Regions from separate parts of the Streptomyces sp. NPDC001373 genome, predicted to be linked through region 2. Evidence: riboswitches for the same ligand, from Rfam matches in the RefSeq annotation. Region 2 holds a riboswitch; each other region holds the start of a gene.

Region 1 (3,573 bases), on a different contig from region 2:
CAGGTCACCGAGGGCGGCGTCCGGGGAGCAGGAGGCGGACAGGCCCGCGTTCTTGCCGGGCAGCCACTCCAGGTTGCCGTGCTTGCCCAGGTGGATCATCGCGTCGGCGCCGAAGCCGCCGTCCTGCGCGGCCGCCTGGATCCAGCGGTACGCGGCCAGGTAGTGGTGCGAGGGCGGCAGGTCCGGGTCGTGGTAGATCGCGATCGGGTTCTCGCCGAAGCCGCGCGGCGGCTGGATGAGGATGAGGAGGTTCCCGCGGCGCAGGGCCGCGAGGACGATGTCGCCCTCGGGGTTGGAGGAGCGGTCCACGAACATGTTGCCCGGGGCCTCGCCCCAGTGCTCCTCGACGCTCTCGCGGAGGTCGGCGGGGAGCTCGGCGAACCAGCGCTTGTAGTCGGCCGCCGGGATGCGGACGGGGTTGCGGGCCAGCTGCTCCTCGGTGAGCCAGTCCTGGTCGTGGCCGCCGGCCTCGATCAGGGCGCGGATCAGCTCGTCGCCGTCGCCGGAGACCAGACCCGGGATCTCCTCCGCGGGGCCGAAGTCGTAGCCCTCGGCGATCAGACGGCGCAGCAGCTCCACGGCGCTGGCCGGGGTGTCGAGGCCGACCGCGTTGCCGATGCGGGAGTGCTTGGTGGGGTAAGCGGAAAGGACCAGCGCGATCCGCTTGTCCGCGCGCTCGATGTGGCGCAGGCGGGCGTGGCGCACGGCGATACCGGCGACCCGGGAGGCGCGCTCGGCGTCGGCCACGTAGGCGGGCAGGCCGTCCTCGTCGATCTCCTTGAAGGAGAACGGGACGGTGATCAGGCGGCCGTCGAACTCGGGCACGGCGACCTGTGTGGCGGCGTCGAGGGGGGAGAGGCCCTCGTCGTTCTCCTCCCAGGTGCTGCGGGAGCCCGTCAGGCACAGGGCCTGGAGGATCGGCACGCCGAGCCCGGCCAGGGCGCCCGCGTCCCAGGACTCGTCGTCCCCGCCCGCCGAGGCGGTGGCGGGGCGGGTGCCGCCGGCCGCGAGGACGGTGGTGACGATGGCGTCGGCCTGCTCCAGTGCCTGGAGGAGCTCCGGCTCCGGGGTGCGCAGGGAGGAGACGTAGAGGGGCAGGGGGCGGCCGCCCTTGGCCTCGACGGCGTCGCAGAGGGCGTGCACGAAGGCGGTGTTGCCGCTCATCTGGTGGGCGCGGTAGTAGAGCACCGCGACCTGCGGGCCGGTGGCCTCCGTGGCGGGGCGCTCCAGGGGGCCCCAGGTGGGGGAGGCGGCCGGGGGCTCGAAGCCGTGGCCGGTGAGCAGGACGGTGTCGGAGAGGAAGCGCGCCAGCTGGTCGAGGTTGGCCGGGCCGCCGTGCGCGAGATAGCGGTGGGCCTCCGCGGCGATGCCGATCGGGACCGTGGAGGCCTCCATCAGCTGGGCGTCCGGGGCCTGTTCGCCGGTCAGGACCACCACCGGGCGGGTCTGGCCGGGGGCGAGGAGCACATCGAGGCCGTCCTGCCAGGCGCGCAGGCCGCCGAGGAGGCGTACGACGACCAGCCCGACGCCGTCGAGAAGGCCGTCGAGGTCGTCGAGGGGGAGGCGGGAGGGGTTCGCGAACCGGTACGGCACGGGGCCGCCGGCGGTGTTCGCGGCGCGGGCGCTGAGCAGATCGGTGTCGGACGTCGACAGCAGCAGGATCATGCGGCGGCAGGCCTTCCTCGGGGTTTCCGCGCCCCGGGCAGTGAGGACAGCGGGAGTTCCTGACTCACCCCGCGGATCGCTCCGCGGGGCTCACAGTGGCGGGACCGCGCCGGAATCTCACCGGGCTTCCTCCCATGTCGCCGTCCTCGGCGGTGACGGGCCGAGTGGTCCGCCGGAAGGTCATCTTAGGTGGCCTTCTCCCTGGCCGGGAGGTGGGGTGGGGGGCTTGCCGGTGGTGCGGTGCGGTGGCCGGCGGGGCGGTGGCGTGCGGGGCGGTGGCGTGCGGTTCGCCGTGGAGGCTCTGCCCCGGAGGCCCCGCGGCAAACGCCGGGCGATCCGCGTCCTGCTCGCCGACGACGAGGCCGGGGGCGGGGGCCGTTGCGCGGAGCGTGTCCCCGCCCCCCTTCTCCGCTCCTGCCCCGGCTACCGCCGGGGGTGCCCCCAGGGGCTCCGCCCCGGACCCTCCCCCGGCTACCGCCGGGGGTGCCCCCGCGCCTTACTCGCCGGCGGGGCCGGCTTTTGCCCGGTGGGGCCCAATCCGGCTGGTCGGGGTGGCGACGGACACAGGTCGGGGGTGGGGAATCGTGGGTATGCTCGCGGCCATGTCGCCCCAGCCACCTTCCGCCGCATCGCGGGACGAACCCGTCATACGTGACCGCGGTGACGCCTGCCCCGGCGCGCTGCGGCTGCACGCCGCCGACGACGGGTACCTCGCGCGCGTCCGGATCCCCGGCGGGCTGCTCACCACCCGGCAGGCCCTCGCGCTCGGGCACGCCGCCGACCGGTTCGGCGACGGGCACCTGGAACTCACCTCCCGTGGCAACGTCCAACTGCGCGGCCTTGCCGACGGCTGCGGCGCCGGGCTCGCGGAACTGCTGGACGGCGCCGGGCTGCTGCCGGCGCCGAGCCACGAGCGGGTGCGCAACATCGTGGCCACCCCCGTGGCCGGGCCCCAAGTCGTGGACCGGGTCCGGGAACTCGACCGGCTGCTGTGCGCCAGTGCGCGGGCGGCGGACCTCTCCGGGCGGTTCCTGTTCGCCGTCGACGACGGGCGCGGGGACGTGGCCGCGCTCGACCCCGATGTGACCCTGCTCGGCCAGGCGGACGGACGGGTCCTCGTGCGGCTCGGGAGCGGAGGCGGTGCCGTCGAGGTCGAGGCCGTCGACGCCGCGCGGGCCGCGCTGTGCGCCGCCGAGCACTTCCTCGACGCGGCCCGGGCGGCCGGGACCCGGGCCTGGCGGGTCGCCGAGCTTCCCCCTGAACACACCCTGGACGAAGAGGAGTTCGCGCTGCGGCTGACGGACGTGGGGGTCGCGGCCGGGCGCGTGGCCGAAGTGGAGTGGCCGTACGCCGAGCCGCCCCGGCCCGGGAGCGCGGGCGCGGGCGGGCTGTGCGTCCTGCCTCCGCTCGGCCGGCTGGACTCCGCGCAGTGGCGGGTCCTCGCCGAGGCCGCCGACGGCGGGCAGGGGGAGCTGCGCGTCACCCCGTGGCGCAGCGTCGTCCTCCCGCGCGCGGCGGGCGACGGCGTCGCCCGCATCGAGGCGGCCGGCCTCGTCGTCCGGCCCGACAGCCCCTGGCGGACCGTCACCGCCTGCACGGGCAGGCCCGGTTGCGCCAAGTCCCTCGCGGACGTACGCGCCGATGCGCGTGCCGTCGTACAAGGGCAGGCCAACGCCGCGGAGCTGCCCGTGCACTGGTCGGGCTGCGCCCGCCGGTGCGGGCATCCGCGCGGTACGGCCTGGGTGGACCTCGTCGCCACCCCCGACGGCTACGCCCTCGACGGCCGGCCCCTCCCGCACGCAGACCTGGCGGCCGCCCTCACGGCCGCACGCACCACCCCCACCACAACCGAAGCCGCAGTGAAGAAATGAGCGAGTACACCGTGTTCGAGTACGAGAAGGACGGCGC
Region 2 (3,573 bases):
CGCCAGCTGCGCACCGAGGGCGACCCGCTGCTGCACCGCAGCGAGTGGACGACCATCTACGCGATGGCGGTGAACGAGGAGAACGCGGCGGGCGGGCGCGTGGTGACCGCCCCGACCAACGGCGCCGCGGGCGTCCTGCCGGCCGTCCTGCACTACTACGTGAACTTCGTGCCCGGCGCGGACGAGGAGGGCGTGGTGCGCTTCCTGCTGGCCGCGGGCGCGATCGGCATGCTGTTCAAGGAGAACGCCTCCATCTCGGGCGCCGAGGTCGGCTGCCAGGGCGAGGTCGGCTCCGCCTGCTCCATGGCGGCGGGCGCCCTGGCCGAGGTGCTGGGCGGCTCCCCGGAGCAGGTGGAGAACGCGGCCGAGATCGGCATGGAGCACAACCTGGGCCTGACCTGCGACCCGGTCGGCGGCCTGGTACAGATCCCGTGCATCGAGCGCAACGGCATGGCGGCCGTCAAGGCGGTCACGGCCGCGCGGATGGCGATGCGCGGTGACGGCAGCCACAAGGTCTCCCTGGACAAGGTGATCAAGACCATGAAGGAGACCGGCGCGGACATGAAGGTCAAGTACAAGGAGACCGCGCGCGGCGGCCTCGCGGTCAACGTCATCGAGTGCTGACCTGATCGACGCAGCGTGACGAGGGGCCCGGCGGGTGCGCCGGGCCCCTCCGCGCGTCCGGCGAAAGAGGTCCCCCGGCCCGCCCGGGTCGGGACCTTCGGCCCCCGGGCGGGGGGCGGTCGGTGCACTAGCGTGCTGCGGGGGGCGCTGTTACCCCGCGAAGAGAGGCAGCCGCCATGGCCATCACCGAACACCGTGTACTGCCGATGCGGCTGGAGGCCGCACCGACGGCGGTCCCCCTGGAGGGCGTCTTCGTCTACCGCACGGACCGGCCCTACGAGGTCGCCGTGGAGTTCCGGGGCGGCGGTGCGCGGATAGCCCGCTGGGTGTTCTCGCGGGAGCTGCTGATCGACGGGCAGACCTCCGCCACCGGGGAGGGCGACATACAGGTGTGGCCGCGCTGGACGGGCACCGAGCCGCGGGTCCTGCTGGCCCTGACCAACGGCGAGCACGGCTGCGTGGTCTCCGTGCGGGCCAAGGACCTGCGCGGGCTGTGCCGGCGGATGACCGAGCTGGTCCCGCGCGGGCAGGAGCACCGCCAATACGACCTGGACGCCGAGCTGAGCGCGCTGCTGACCTTCTGAGACCGCCGGGCGGTCCCGTGCAACCACCGGGCCCCCGGGAATGTCATACCGGATGACAGTAAGTCCCCGTCTCAGAGGATCGGGGGGACGCCATGCGTCACCACCCGCACCGCCGCCGGATCGTGGCCCTGGCCATGGGTGCCCTGCTGACCGCAGGGCTCGCGCTCGCCGCACCGGCCTCGGCCGCCGCCCCGGCGGCCGTCCGCTCCGACACCCCGCTGGTCGTCAACGCCCGCTGGGGCGGTCACTGCACGTACGACCGGATCGTCGTCGACCTCCAGGGCTCCGTGCCCCCGTTCACCGTCACGCCCGTCTCCCAGCTGGTCTACGACGGGTCGGGCAAGCCCGTGCCGCTGCCGGGGAAGTACTTCCTGGAGATCCGCCTGCACCCCGCCGCCGGCCACGACGACGCGGGCAACAACGTCTACCTGGGGCCCAGGCTCCAGCAGATCGGCCTGAGCAAGCTCAAGGGCCTCGCCCTGACCGGCGACTACGAGGGGTACGTGGCCTTCGGCGCCGCCTTCGACACCGAGCCCGCCTACAGCACCTCCGTCCTGCACGCGCCCGAGCGGCTCGTGGTGGACGTCGCGCACCCGAACACCTGCTGAGGACCCTCCCCAGCGGTATTCCGGGTTCGGGAAGTCGAAACGGCAGCCGGCGTCCCGTGCGGAGCGCTGGTTGCCGTGGGCGGGGACGCCTCCGGCGCGCTTGCGCTCGCCCGAGACCAGCAACACCGAGGGCCGTCCGGGGGAGGAAACGGAATTCGGCCATCCGATCGGCCGGATCGGTCCGGGTTGATACCGGTCCGTGCGGACGACTAGGGTCAGCTGGCCTTGGTGTTCGGGAAACCGGTGGAAAACCGGTGCGGCCCTCGCCACTGTGATCGGGAAGTCCAGCTCCACCCCCTGCGGGAGCCACTGGGACCGCACGGGAGACCGTGCGGACCCGGGAAGGCGGAGCCGGGGCGGCAGTACCCGTCAGCCAGGAGACCGGCCGGGGCGCGTACGTCCATCCACGAGGTGCTGGAGAGGTCTCCCAACTCATGCACATAGCCGAGGGGTTCCTGCCCCCGCTGCACGCGGCCGCCTGGGGCGCCGCGTCCGCCCCGTTCGTCGTCCACGGGGTCCGCGCCCTGACCCGCGAGGTGAAGTCCCACCCGGAGAGCACGCTGCTCCTCGGCGCGTCCGGAGCGTTCACGTTCGTCCTGTCCGCCCTGAAGATCCCCTCGGTCACGGGCAGTTGCTCGCACCCCACCGGGACCGGGCTCGGCGCCATCCTCTTCCGGCCGCCCGTCATGGCGGTGCTCGGCACGATCACCCTGCTGTTCCAGGCGCTGCTGCTGGCGCACGGCGGCCTCACCACCCTCGGCGCCAACGTCTTCTCGATGGCGATCGCCGGGCCCTGGGCCGGGTACGCGGCCTACAGGCTGCTGCGGAAATCCGGCGCGCCGCTGATGGTCACCGTCTTCTTCGGCGCCTTCTTCGCCGACCTGGTCACCTACTGCGTGACCTCGGTCCAGCTGGCGCTGGCCTTCCCGGACCCGGCGAGCGGCTTCCTGGGCTCCCTGGGGAAGTTCGCGGGCATCTTCGCCCTCACCCAGATCCCGCTCGCGGTCAGCGAGGGGCTGCTGACGGTGCTCGTGATGCGGCTGCTGATGCAGTCGAGCAGGTCGGACCTGGTCCGGCTCGGGGTCGCGAAGCTGACCGGCGGCGAGCGGACCGGGCAGGAGGCGACCGCCCGATGAGCAGGAACGCCAAGGTCAACACCCTGCTGCTGCTCCTGGTGGCGGCGCTGGCCGTGCTGCCGCTCGCGCTGGGGCTCGGCGAGGGCAGGGAGGAGCCTTTCGCGGGCGCCGACGCCCAGGCGGAGTCGGCCATCACCGAGCTGAAACCGGACTACGAGCCCTGGTTCTCCCCGCTGTACGAACCCCCCTCGGGCGAGATCGAGTCCGCGCTGTTCGCCCTCCAGGCGGCCCTGGGCGCGGGCGTGCTCGCGTACTACTTCGGGGTGCGCAGGGGCCGCCGCCAGGGCGCGGCGCAGGCCCTCGCCCAGGCGCAGGCGCCCGCCGAGCCCGCGCGGGAGCCGTAGCCTGTGCTGCCCATCGACGTCGCGGCGCACAGCAGCCGCTGGCGCGGCCGCCATCCGCTGGAGAAGGCCCTCCTGGGGTTCGGGCTGACCGTCACCGCGGTGTGCCTGCCCCCGTGGCCCGGCGGGCCGCTGGTAACCGCCGCGACCCTGGCCGTGCTGCTGGGGCCCGCCGGGGTGGCCGGGCGGCAGCTGTGGCGGGCCTTCCGGGTCCCGCTGGGGTTCTGCGTCACCGGGGCGCTGCCGCTGCTGGTGTCGGTGGGCGGCCCGGAGGGGTTCC
Region 3 (3,573 bases), 230 kb from region 2:
TTGGAGCGGCCGGCCTGCTCGGTCGGGTAGAAGTTGATGTCGACGACGCGGTCGAGGAAGGTGACGGCGGTGCGGACGGTCTCGTCCAGGCGCTCCCAGTCCATCTCCCCGTCGACGACGAACGCGCCGAGGTTGACGGAGCCGAGGTTGCAGACGGCCGTCTCGCCGTCGTTGGTGACCTCGATGATCTCGGTGCAGAGGTTGGAGGAGTGGACCACGGTGCCGGGCAGCGCGGTCTGGTTCGCCGTCCGGTTGGAGGCGTCCTTGAAGGTCATCCAGCCCTGGCCGGTCTGGGCGAGGGTGCGCATCATGCGGCCGTAGAGGTCGCGGGCCGGCATGGTCTTCTTGGCGAGCCCGGCGGCCTCGGCCTTGACGTAGGCGGCGTCGAACTCGTCGCCGTACAGGTCCACCAGCTCGGGGACGTCGGACGGGGAGAACAGCGACCACTCGGCGTCGGCGTTCACGCGGCGCATGAACTCGTCCGGGATCCAGTGGGCGAGGTTGAGGTTGTGCGTCCGGCGCTGGTCCTCGCCGGTGTTGTCGCGGAGCTCCAGGAACTCCTCGATGTCCGCGTGCCAGGTCTCCAGGTAGACGGCGGCGGCGCCCTTGCGGCGGCCGCCCTGGTTCACGGCGGCGACGGAGGCGTCGAGGGTCTTCAGGAACGGCACGATGCCGTTGGAGTGGCCGTTGGTGCCGCGGATCAGCGAGCCGCGGGCGCGGATGCGGGAGTAGGAGAGGCCGATGCCGCCGGCGTGCTTCGAGAGGCGGGCGACCTGGTGGTAGCGGTCGTAGATGGAGTCCAGCTCGTCCAGCGGGGAGTCGAGGAGGTAGCAGGAGGACATCTGCGGGTGGCGCGTACCGGAGTTGAACAGCGTCGGGGAGGACGGCAGGTAGTCGAGGCGGCTCATCAGCCGGTAGAGCGAGGCCACTTCCTCGACCGCGCGGACGCTGTCGTCCTCGGCGAGGCCGCAGGCCACGCGCAGCATGAAGTACTGCGGGGTCTCGATGACCTGACGGGTCAGCGGGTGGCGCAGCAGGTAGCGGCTGTGCAGGGTGCGCAGGCCGAAGAAGCCGAAGCGGTCGTCCGCGCCCTCGGCGAGCGCGAGCTCGACGAGGGAGTCCAGGCGGGCGGCGTGGGCGGCGACGAACTCGGCGGTGCGGTCGGCGATCAGGCCCTCGCGGTGGCCGACCGCGACGGACTCGGCGAAGGAGGTGGCGCCCTGGCCGGCGGCCTCGTCGGCCACCGCCAGGGTCAGCAGGCGGGCGGCGAGGCGGGAGTAGGCCGGGTCCTCGGAGATCAGGCCGGCCGCGGCCTCGGTGGCGAGCCCGCGCAGCTCGGCCTCGTCGGCGGCGGCGCTGCGGCCGCGCAGGGCGGCGGCGGCGACCCGGCCGGGGTCGGTGTCGGGGAGGTCGGCCGTGAGCTCGGTGAGGGTGCGCAGCAGCGCGGCCCCGGGACCTTCGGCTTCGGGGTGGTCGGACTCGGCGCGCGGTGCGGCGGGCGCGATGGTCACGGGGGAGCTCTCCCTCACTCGGTCCGGTCATAGGCGGAGCGAGCGCGAGCGGGCGCACGCGGGCGCGCACGAGAGCGCTCACCACCGCGTGGCGTCCACCGGCCCAACCGCGAGGCCCGGACGAATCGACACCCCGGCTCGGTCGATCCGGGGGGCACTGCCGGCAGGTCTTCGGACTCGCGGATACGCCGTTCGGCGTACGTCACACCGTTGCGGGACAGTTCCGGATTCCCACCGGATTCCCCTGCGGCGGCAGCAGCCATGAGCATACATGTGGGGGCGACCCGATGCGGTAGCCCCCACATGTTGTGTCGGGTGCATGCGGAGCGTGTCGTCACAGCTCCATTCGGTACGTGAGCGGGGTCGGTGCGGGGAGGGGGAGCAGTCCCGTTCGGGGGGGCGGACGAAGCCCGTCCGCGGCCCGGGCGCGGTCGGCGCAGGGGCGGACGAGGGCCTCCGCGACGCCCTGCCCGCGCACCTCCGCGGCGACCGCGAGCATGCGGAACTCGGCGTCGTGCGGGCTGCCGCCGAGTGTGCCGGACGGGTGTCCGTGCTCGGCGCTATCGTCGGAGGCGGCACCGTCGAGGAAGGCGAGTGAGGCCTCACCCTTCAGACCGAGGTCCTCAAGGACCGGGTGCGCTGAGCGAGCCGAAGGGCCCCGCCGTCCCGCGGTGGGGGACGGCGGGGCCCAGGTGTGGGTTCAGCAACAGCGGAAGCCCTCGCGGGGGTCCGCTTCGCGGGCGTCGGTGCGGGCGCGTTCGAAGGCGCGGCGGGTCAGGATCTCGGCCTCGGGGTCGTGGGAGCGGGCGTGGGCGACGTAGCGGTCGTAGGCGGCCTCGCCGGAGAACTCCCGGACGTAGTACCGCGCCTTCGCCAGCGCCCCGCGGACCGCGCCGCTCATCCGACCGGGTCCTTCACCCGGCCGCCGCCCCCGTCGAGGCCGGCCGCCGCGAGTTCGGCCTTCTCCGCGGCCGTCGCGATCAGCCCGGCCGGGGCGATGATCTTCGACTCGGTCCACGGCACCTCGGAGAGGCGGACGGAGCCCGGGTCGGCCACGGCCTTGAAGCAGGTGCGGGCCGCGTCGAGCAGGACGATGACGATCAGGACGGCGAACAGAGCCGAGAGGACCCCGTCGACCGTGGCGTTGGTGACCACGGTGTGCATCTCGTCCATGTTCTTGGCGGGCGGCAGCACCTTCCCGGCGTCGATGCCGGTCTGGTACTTGTCGCGCTGGGCGAAGAAGCCGATCTTCACGTCCTCCGAGAAGACCTTCTGGTAGCTCGCCGTCAGGGTGACGGCCACGTCCCATGCGAGCGGAACGCCCGTGACCCAGGCCCACTTGAGCCGGCCCGACTTGACGAGCAGCGTGGTGCAGACGGCCAGCGCGACCGCCGCGAGCAGCTGGTTCGCGATGCCGAACAGCGGGAAGAGCTGGTTGATGCCGCCCAGCGGGTCCTTGACGCCGACCCACAGGAAGTAGCCCCAGCCGCCGACGACGACCGCGCTGGCCAGCCAGACGCCCGGCTTCCAGCTGACGTCCTTGAAGGACTTGTGCACGTTGCCCAGGGTGTCCTGGAGCATGAAGCGGCCCACGCGGGTGCCCGCGTCCACCGTCGTCAGGATGAACAGGGCCTCGAACATGATGGCGAAGTGGTACCAGAACGCCTTCATCCCGGCCCCGCCGACCACGGCGGAGAAGATCTCCGACATTCCGAGCGCGAACGTCGGAGCGCCGCCCGTCCGGGACAGCAGGGTGGTCTCCTCCACGTCCTTGGCGGCCTGCGCGAGGGTGTCGGGGGAGATGGCGAAGCCGAAGTGGCCGACCGCCGCCGAGGCGCTCTGGACGGTGGTGCCGATGACTCCGGCGGGGGAGTTGACGCCGAAGAACAGGCCGGGCTCGATGATGCACGCGGCGATCACGGCCATGACGGCGACGAAGGACTCGGTGAGCATCGCGCCGTAGCCGACGACCCGGATCTGGGTCTCCTTCTGGATCATCTTCGGGGTGGTGCCCGAGGCGACCAGGGAGTGGAAGCCCGACAGGGCGCCGCAGGCGATGGTG

What was found. Region 2 has a riboswitch for cobalamin ahead of ACFY15_RS01535 (energy-coupling factor ABC transporter permease). Riboswitches for the same ligand answer to the same signal wherever they lie in the genome.
Region 1: it holds a riboswitch for cobalamin, as region 2 does, so the genes downstream of both, cobN (cobaltochelatase subunit CobN) here and ACFY15_RS01535 (energy-coupling factor ABC transporter permease) in region 2, are expected to answer to the same signal.
Region 3: it holds a riboswitch for cobalamin, as region 2 does, so the genes downstream of both, ACFY15_RS02580 (ribonucleoside-diphosphate reductase subunit alpha) here and ACFY15_RS01535 (energy-coupling factor ABC transporter permease) in region 2, are expected to answer to the same signal.

The regions. Positions count from the first base shown of each region.
Region 1 is NZ_JBIAWQ010000005.1:2,680-6,252, forward strand. Features, by position in the region: gene cobN (cobaltochelatase subunit CobN) at 1-1,665, opposite strand, end outside; cobalamin riboswitch at 1,698-1,855, opposite strand; gene ACFY15_RS13355 (cobalamin biosynthesis protein CobG) at 2,268-3,536, shown strand; gene ACFY15_RS13360 (precorrin-8X methylmutase) at 3,533-3,573, shown strand, end outside.
Region 2 is NZ_JBIAWQ010000001.1:308,547-312,119, forward strand. Features, by position in the region: gene ACFY15_RS01515 (L-serine ammonia-lyase) at 1-624, shown strand, start outside; gene ACFY15_RS01520 (SsgA family sporulation/cell division regulator) at 801-1,208, shown strand; gene ACFY15_RS01525 (hypothetical protein) at 1,301-1,816, shown strand; partial or broken gene ACFY15_RS01530 (flavodoxin family protein) at 1,829-1,918, opposite strand; cobalamin riboswitch at 1,993-2,221, shown strand; gene ACFY15_RS01535 (energy-coupling factor ABC transporter permease) at 2,251-2,952, shown strand; gene ACFY15_RS01540 (energy-coupling factor ABC transporter substrate-binding protein) at 2,949-3,296, shown strand; gene cbiQ (cobalt ECF transporter T component CbiQ) at 3,300-3,573, shown strand, end outside.
Region 3 is NZ_JBIAWQ010000001.1:534,108-537,680, reverse strand. Features, by position in the region: gene ACFY15_RS02580 (ribonucleoside-diphosphate reductase subunit alpha) at 1-1,511, opposite strand, end outside; cobalamin riboswitch at 1,656-1,790, opposite strand; partial or broken gene ACFY15_RS02575 (GNAT family N-acetyltransferase) at 1,915-2,124, opposite strand; gene ACFY15_RS02570 (CstA-like transporter-associated (seleno)protein) at 2,212-2,412, opposite strand; gene ACFY15_RS02565 (carbon starvation CstA family protein) at 2,409-3,573, opposite strand, start outside.